One region of the Peribacillus sp. NPDC056705 genome, then DNA from elsewhere that is predicted to be linked to it. Evidence: riboswitches for the same ligand, from Rfam matches in the RefSeq annotation. Region 1 holds a riboswitch; the other holds the start of a gene.
The links. A riboswitch is a leader RNA that binds a small molecule or an ion and turns the genes downstream of it on or off. The one in region 1 is predicted to bind preQ1.
Positions count from the first base shown of each region.

Region 2: it holds a riboswitch for preQ1, as region 1 does, so the genes downstream of both, ACFRAK_RS10885 (QueT transporter family protein) here and queC (7-cyano-7-deazaguanine synthase QueC) in region 1, are expected to answer to the same signal.

Region 1 covers NZ_JBHTYI010000002.1:141,752-145,519, reverse strand. Annotated here, with positions in the region: gene ACFRAK_RS03110 (DUF4260 domain-containing protein) at 14-361, shown strand; gene queE (7-carboxy-7-deazaguanine synthase QueE) at 417-1,145, opposite strand; gene queD (6-carboxytetrahydropterin synthase QueD) at 1,138-1,608, opposite strand; gene queC (7-cyano-7-deazaguanine synthase QueC) at 1,608-2,273, opposite strand; PreQ1 riboswitch class I at 2,329-2,371, opposite strand; gene ACFRAK_RS03090 (methyl-accepting chemotaxis protein) at 2,557-3,768, shown strand, end outside.
Region 2 covers NZ_JBHTYI010000006.1:202,630-206,397, forward strand. Annotated here, with positions in the region: gene ACFRAK_RS10870 (DUF3892 domain-containing protein) at 227-523, shown strand; gene ACFRAK_RS10875 (hypothetical protein) at 600-1,412, opposite strand; gene ACFRAK_RS10880 (YbaK/EbsC family protein) at 1,554-2,069, opposite strand; PreQ1 riboswitch class I at 2,238-2,282, shown strand; gene ACFRAK_RS10885 (QueT transporter family protein) at 2,289-2,774, shown strand; gene ACFRAK_RS10890 (TVP38/TMEM64 family protein) at 2,896-3,552, shown strand; gene ACFRAK_RS10895 (PAS domain S-box protein) at 3,668-3,768, shown strand, end outside.

The sequences.
Region 1 (3,768 bases):
TGGGGGTTTTAAAATGGTAAAGAAATTCCTTCATATTGAAGGACTCATGGTTCTTTTAGCTGTGATTTACATCTATTCGTTATATGAATTCAGCTGGTTGATATTCCTGTTATTGATTTTGTCTCCTGATGTTTCCATGCTGGCCTACCTGATCAATGATCGAATTGGAGCAAAGGTTTATAACCTATTTCACACTTATACCCTGTCCATCTTCATGATTTTGCTTGCCATTTTTCTAAAGTTCGATGCATTGTTGATGATTGGTTTAATTTGGACCGCACATATTGGAATGGATCGCTTATTTGGGTATGGCCTTAAATACACAACTTCCTTCAAAGCTACACATATTCAAAGGCTGTAAAAAGCTTAAAAGGCAGTGTGATTACTCCATCACACTGCCTTTTGCTCACTTTTCTTTATACGCCCCGCTTGTTGCCCCATATATAGGTATGCAGCTGGGGGAGCACTTTCACATCATTCAATTCATCATCTGCTATCACTTTGTCTATTAACTCTTCGTACTTCTTCAAAAGACCGCTGATCAATTGACGATCATCCGCCGTCCTGCTATCGTCATTGCCGACCTGCAAATAAAAAGGAATATCCGGGTAACGGCCATGTACATGTTTGGCATATTGATAATCTTCCTCATTAAAGACGACAATCTTCAATGAGACATGGTTTTCAGGATTTCGATTGGCAAGGTTCAAGAGGATTTGATCGAGCACCGTAAAGTCCGTGTTCATTTTAGAGCTCGGCGGCTTAGGTGAAATCGTCAGTTCATCAATATCGAGAAACCAATCCTGCCATCGGCTCCCTTGTGTTTCGACACCTATCTTCATTTTATTTTCATGCAAGATCGCTATCAACCCGTTTAGGTTTTTCAGCAGAGCCGGGTTTCCGCCTGATATCGTCACGAAGGAAAAACCGGAACCCCCAATTCGCTTCAGCTCATCCCATATTTCTCTAGCAGTCATTTGGACGGTATCTTCCTTACCGGTGCCATCCCAAGTAAATGCGGAATCACACCAGGCACATGAATAATCGCAGCCGGCCGTCCGAACGAACATGGTTTTTTGACCAATGACCATTCCCTCACCTTGGATGGTCGGTCCGAAGATTTCCATAACCGGGAGTTTACTCACTTTCCATCCACTCCCGTCTGGCTTCGGCATAGCTTGTCGGCGTTTCGTATAGTCGAACAAATTCGACTCTAGCACCCTCATATTCTTTTAATGAAAGGGCTTCGGCCATTTTTTCATAAATCCAGACAACCATATTTTCAGCTGTTGTATTCATGAGCGGCAGGGTTTCATTCAAATAACGATGATCCAGGTGGATTTCAATTTCATTTTTCCATATATCCTTGATGTCCCCGAAATCTATCATCAAACCGCGTGAATCCGTATATCCGCTCAATCCGAATATGACCTTATATGTGTGGCCATGCAGGTTCTTGCATTTTCCTTCATAGTCATGCAGATGGTGCGCCGCGTCAAAGGTGAATTCCTTACTCACGAGAACCCTCTTGGTTGTATACTTCAATTGGCTGCGCTGAATGTCTTCATCTATTTTTTGGAGTTTATCCACTATTGTAAAACCGTACATCATGAAAGCACCACCCGTCTGCTTACATAGTCATCCAGTCCTTTTTTCCGCAGATTACATGCCGGACATTCTCCACAGCCGTCGGAGATGATTCCGTTATAGCAAGTCAGGGTCTTTTCGCGGACAAAGTCGAAGGCGCCAAGCTGATCCGCAAGCTCCCATGTTTCTTCTTTATTAAGCCACATTAGCGGCGTATCAATCACGAATGACTGGTCCATCGACAAGTTCAAGGTCACATTCAACGATTTAATGAATACATCGCGGCAGTCAGGATATCCGCTGAAATCCGTTTCACAGACACCGGTGACAATATGTTTAGCGCCAATCTGACTCGCCAGCACTCCGGCAAACGAAAGGAACAGCAAATTCCTCCCTGGTACGAACGTCGACGGCAATTCCCCTTCTTCTCCGTCCGCAACTGCAATATCACTTCTCGTCAATGCATTCGGTGCCAGTTGGTTCAGCAGCGACATGTCAAGGATATGATGGTTCACGCCCAATTCCTTGGCGATGTTTTGAGCGCATTCGATTTCCAAGCTATGCCGCTGATTATAATCGAACGTCACCGCTTCCACTTCCTCAAATCTCTCCAATGCCCAGAACAGGCACGTCGTACTGTCCTGACCTCCGCTAAACACAACCACTGCCTTTTCTTTCTTCTTCATTTCTATAAAACTCCTTTTTACGGAAAAAAACAGCACCCTAAGAATAGAGCACTGTTTCTCCTTAGTTTTTTTGAGAGGGTAGCTAGAACCTCTTCCGCCTTAACGCGGAATATTATATTTTTCCAAGTCAATAGTAACTTGAAAACGATCATAAATCAAGATGATTATATTTAGTGAATAGTAGAGCTGATGGAAAATTTGGTTATCTTTTCATTGCTTAAATATCCCATTATCCTTCCGATAAAATAGTGTGAATAAAATATCGATAAAGGGGTCCATTAATTTGAAAAGCATTAAAGGAAAGGTATTGGTGGCATTTTCACTCATCATATCTTTATGTGTCATCTTAGGAGCATTCAACATTTACAGCAGCAACAAGTCACTGGTTTATTCCCAGGATATCATCGAAAAGGAACTTCCGCTTCTTATCCAAGATGAAAAGCTGCTATATAATCTAGCACAAAGAACCGCATTCGCCCGAGCCTATATTCTATATGGTGACGAGAGTTATAAAGAAAGGTTCTTACAATATACTGAAGACAGCAAGGTCATCCAGGAAGATCTCCTGGCTTTGAGCGATTCTGATAAAGTGAAGGCATTGATCGAGAAAAGCCGGGATTGGAGGATGATGATTGTAGACCGGGTATTTCCACAATATGAAAAGGGAAATGAAGAACGAGCGAAAGAGATACTCAAAAATGAAGTGGCGCCAATCAGCAATGAAGTAATGGAGGGTTTCAAGGAGCTTGCTTCGGAACGCGAGGAATTGATTGTCTCTTCAGGTGAAACCGTCATCGCAAGCGGGAAATCGGTAAAGACGACAAGTATCATCATATCCATTGCGGCAGTCCTTATCGGCCTTCTGCTGGCGCTTGTGACTGCCAACCTCATTACCACCCCCCTCCTTAAAATCAGGGACAGGATGAAAATGGTGGCTGACGGAAAGCTGAATCATGAGCCCCTGAAGCAAAAGTCATATGATGAAATGGGCGAATTAACGGTATCCGCCAACCAAATGCAGAAAAACCTTCGTGATACGATCGAAAAAATGCTCGTTGTATCCGAATCCGTTTCCAACCAAAGTGAGAATCTGACTCAATCAGCAAATGAAGTCCAGCAGGGCAGCAAACAAATAGCGACTACCATGCATGAACTTTCGGAAGGTTCGGAGTCACAGGCCAACCGGGCAGCTGAAGTGGTTCGCATGATGGATGATTTCACCGGCAGAATCGAGTTGGCCCGCCTAGAAGGAGTGGATGTTGCTAAAAGTTCAACCGAAATCCTTTTCTTGACCAAGGAGGGCACCACTTTAATGCGCAGTTCGATCCAACAGATGCAATGTATTGATGGGATTGTAAAAAATGCCGTAGAGCAAGTGAAAGGGCTCGATTCCCAATCGCAGCAAATTTCGCAGCTTGTACAGGTCATCAAGAATATATCCAATCAAACCAATCTATTGGCACTGAATGCTGCCATAGAAGCCGCTCGTGCCGGT
Region 2 (3,768 bases), on a different contig from region 1:
CCTCCCTTAATCCAGTGGATATTATTTCTTGCTACTACTTACACCTGCTACTTACACAAGATGCAAGTGCCATGCCACTGAAAAAAAGCAAAAAAGACAGCATTCACTTTAATAAAGTGCCGAAAAATCGGCCCATTTGGACGAATTAACGGCTCAAGTTGGACGAAATCCGGTTTGTATATTGCAGAAAAAATGGCTCACCCTATAAATAGGAGGTGTCTAAAACATGGACCAATTTGAAAAAGCCTATGAATCATATAAACAGCAGGGAACACCGCAAGCAAACCAAGCTGATTCAGCAGGAAAAGAAGAAATCATCGCTGTAAGGAAAAATGAAGAGGACAATATTATCGCCATCAAGACGAACTCCGGCCGCGAACTCGACTACCCCACAGCCCTTTCGGAAGCCAAAGCAGGCAACCTGGCCAATGTTGACGTCTTTCATAAATATGGACGTGACATATTGCGGAGTGAGCCCGATGGGATAAAAGAAAATAATCTGGATCAACTGCCGGAGTTTTAAGGGGGAGACTGCCTGATATGGGCAGTTTTTTCTATTTGGATGCGCTAAAAAAGAACCAGCATGATTAGCTGGATCCTTATTTTTCATACTGATAGGATTCAGAGATTTCGAGCAGTCGGCCACAGGACTCGACAACCTCGATGATTTCCATCCATGACATGTCCAGACCCAATTCATTAGCATGGGAAATCTTATCCCGTAATTTCCGGATGGCATTTGCATCCTTCTTCCCTTTACTTTTCGAAGGGATTTGGAAGAAGCGCCTCAAATCTTTATCTTTATGTATGATATCGAATTTATCACTGATTTGCAGGCACTCGATTATATTGATATCCTCGTTTTTATCGATTCTCCTTCTATATAATTCGGTTGCCTTTTCTAAACGGTCTTCGCTGATCATTGGATACCAGCTGCCATCGCCGAATCTATCCTGGATGATATCGCTCATCCTCATTTCCAATAAAGTAATGTATCCGAATATCAGCATCCTGATCGGAGGCTTTTGAAGGTCGGCATGGGTAATCAACTTTTTAATCGAATTATTCTCTAATACGAACACCCTTGTTTTATTCTTAAAAATCTGGAGAAGCTGGATCAAAGGGGTTGAATCCGAAACCATTTCCCTTGGTGAAAAGTTTCTCAAATATTCAGAAATGCTTCCATCACCGAGTTCTTCCCTTTCGATATACCCGATGATTTCCCCCTGATCTTGCACTGCCAATATATCAAAGTTCTTTTTTTCCAATGCTTTCTGGATATCCACCGCCAGATCGTTTTTATGGCAAAACTCAAGCTCCTGGGCAATGCTCTTAACCGTTATATTCTCTTCATAAAGAGTTTTAAGACTAAGATAGCTGTTATTGCTTTTTCTTTTGCTTTCATTTAACATCTTTCAACCTCCGCTCAGGAACACTTTCCGCCCGATTTTCCGCTTAAACCATAGAAAATGTATGCGGCCGCCACTAAAATAAAGTCCACCGTAGTGGACTCAATACCATTCATGTGGATTTTTTGAAACCATCAAAGGCCATTAACTGCATGCATTGCCTATCGGCGTTTCCTCATTTCCCTTCTCTTCCCAACCTTTGCATACATCCACCCAATCCTTAGCACCTGAATATTCAAACAACTCAGCGAGTTTAAGTTCTATTGCAGAGTTCGCACTGCCGCATGCCGGGAACAATGTATCAAAGCGTTTCATCGATACATCAAGAAAAACAGCTAGATCATTTGCCAAACCAAACGGGCAAACCCCTCCGATGGCATGGCCGGTCTGTGCAAGCACTTCTTCAGGTGAAAGCATACGTGCTTTGAAACCGAACGTCTGACGAAATTTCTTATTATCCACTTTCGAGTCCCCTGCGGCAACAACCAAAATGGCTTTTTCACCTTCTCCCTTAAAGGAAAGAGTCTTAGCAATCCGCGCTGGGATAACACCGATGGTTTCCGCTGCTTCAATCACTGTAGCACTCGATGTTTCGAACTCCATTACATCGCCTTCCCGGTCCCATTGTTTAAAATGGCTTTTGACACTTTCGATCGACATCCTATATTCACTCCTTTGAAGTACATATTGAAATAATATCATCCATCATTGCAATAAATCAAAATCCTTGAGCCACTTCCCCTGCTTGGAAACTTATAAATTAAAACCATTCTTTACAAATTGACGAAACAAGCTTACATGGGATACTATTAAACATCGGGCAAATGCCTAAACGTGGTTCGTAACCATCCCACGATAAAAAACTAGGGAGAGAGTAAAATGAATGTTCGTACACTCGTAATAAGCGGGTTATTGGCTGCCTTGTATGTGGCGGTCTCATTGGTATTCCAACCAATTTCATTTCAGATGTTCCAATTTCGTGTACCGGAAATATTGAATCATCTGATTGTATTCAATAAAAAGTATATCTACGGTATCGTCGGCGGAGTCTTCATATCGAATCTGCTCTTTTCGCCGATGGTGCCATATGACTTGATTTTCGGGGTGGGGCAATCTCTGCTCGCCTTATTGCTTGTCATTTTTGTTTCTCGGTTCATAAAAGGCATTAAAGGACGGATGATCGCCACGATTATCTTTTTCACGTTCACAATGTTTTTAATTGCAATTGAGCTGAATCTTGCCCTGGGCTTCCCATTCTGGTTAAGCTGGATGACCACGGCTGTCGGTGAATTCGTTGTCCTCTTGATTGGAGCGCCAATCATTTATGGAATGAACAAAAGAATTCAGTTTGAAAAGTGGCTTTAATGGAATCTTCGTGTCGGGAACCCACTATAATGGAAAAGAGCTGTCTGCAATGATGCGGCAGCTCTTTTTTCACCAATGAACTCGAAAATGATAAACTACTAGTAAGAATGGTGGTGGCCCTTTGAAAAAAATCCTGACCATAATCGGTCTATTGGTAATCGCAATATTTATTTTCTATAATGCAGAGTTATTCACTTTGGTTTGGAAAAGTGATCTGGATTCTGTTATTGGGATTTTGAAGGAAAACCTTTTGCTTACATTTATTGTGACATTCGTATTGATGTTTGTACAAAATTCTTTTACAATCATCCCCTTAATTTTGCTCCTGACCATCAATGTCGCGATATTCGGATTCATATATGGATATCTATGGAGTTGGTTTACAAGCGTTGTTGCCTCAGGTTTCATTTTTTATGCAGCAAGAAACTGGTTTCAGGAACTTCTCATAAAGAAAATTAGCGAAAAATGGCAAGAAACCGTAGTGGAGCATGGCTTCATGTACGTTTTTACAGGCAGGATTTTCCCTCTGATCCCAACAAGCTTAATTAACTTGGTAGCTGGTGTCAGCACCGTCACTTTCAAGGATTTTTTATTAGCGACGGCACTTGGCAACCTTATTTACTTTTTCTTCCTTTCGCTCATTCCATATGGACTATTATCTGTTGAAATGAACCAATATACGCTAGCAGCACTCGCACTCGTCCTCTTACTATTTTTCATTATCTATAAGCGTGCAAAAAAGAAAAGGAAACAAACCTTTTTCAGAAAAAACAGGTGACCACTTTGGCCCCTGTTTTTTTATTTAGGAATCTGCATATATTTTTTTCCGATAGTTTGTTAAAATGTGTATGTAATTTTACCTTAGAAATGTCTTAAAATCAGGGAGAATCTCCATGTCCAAACGCTCCATTTTAGCAATATATATCCTATCCGGGATTCTAACACTAGTCGTGTTCGACTATTTTTTAACTACAAATATCCAAAACAAAGAGGT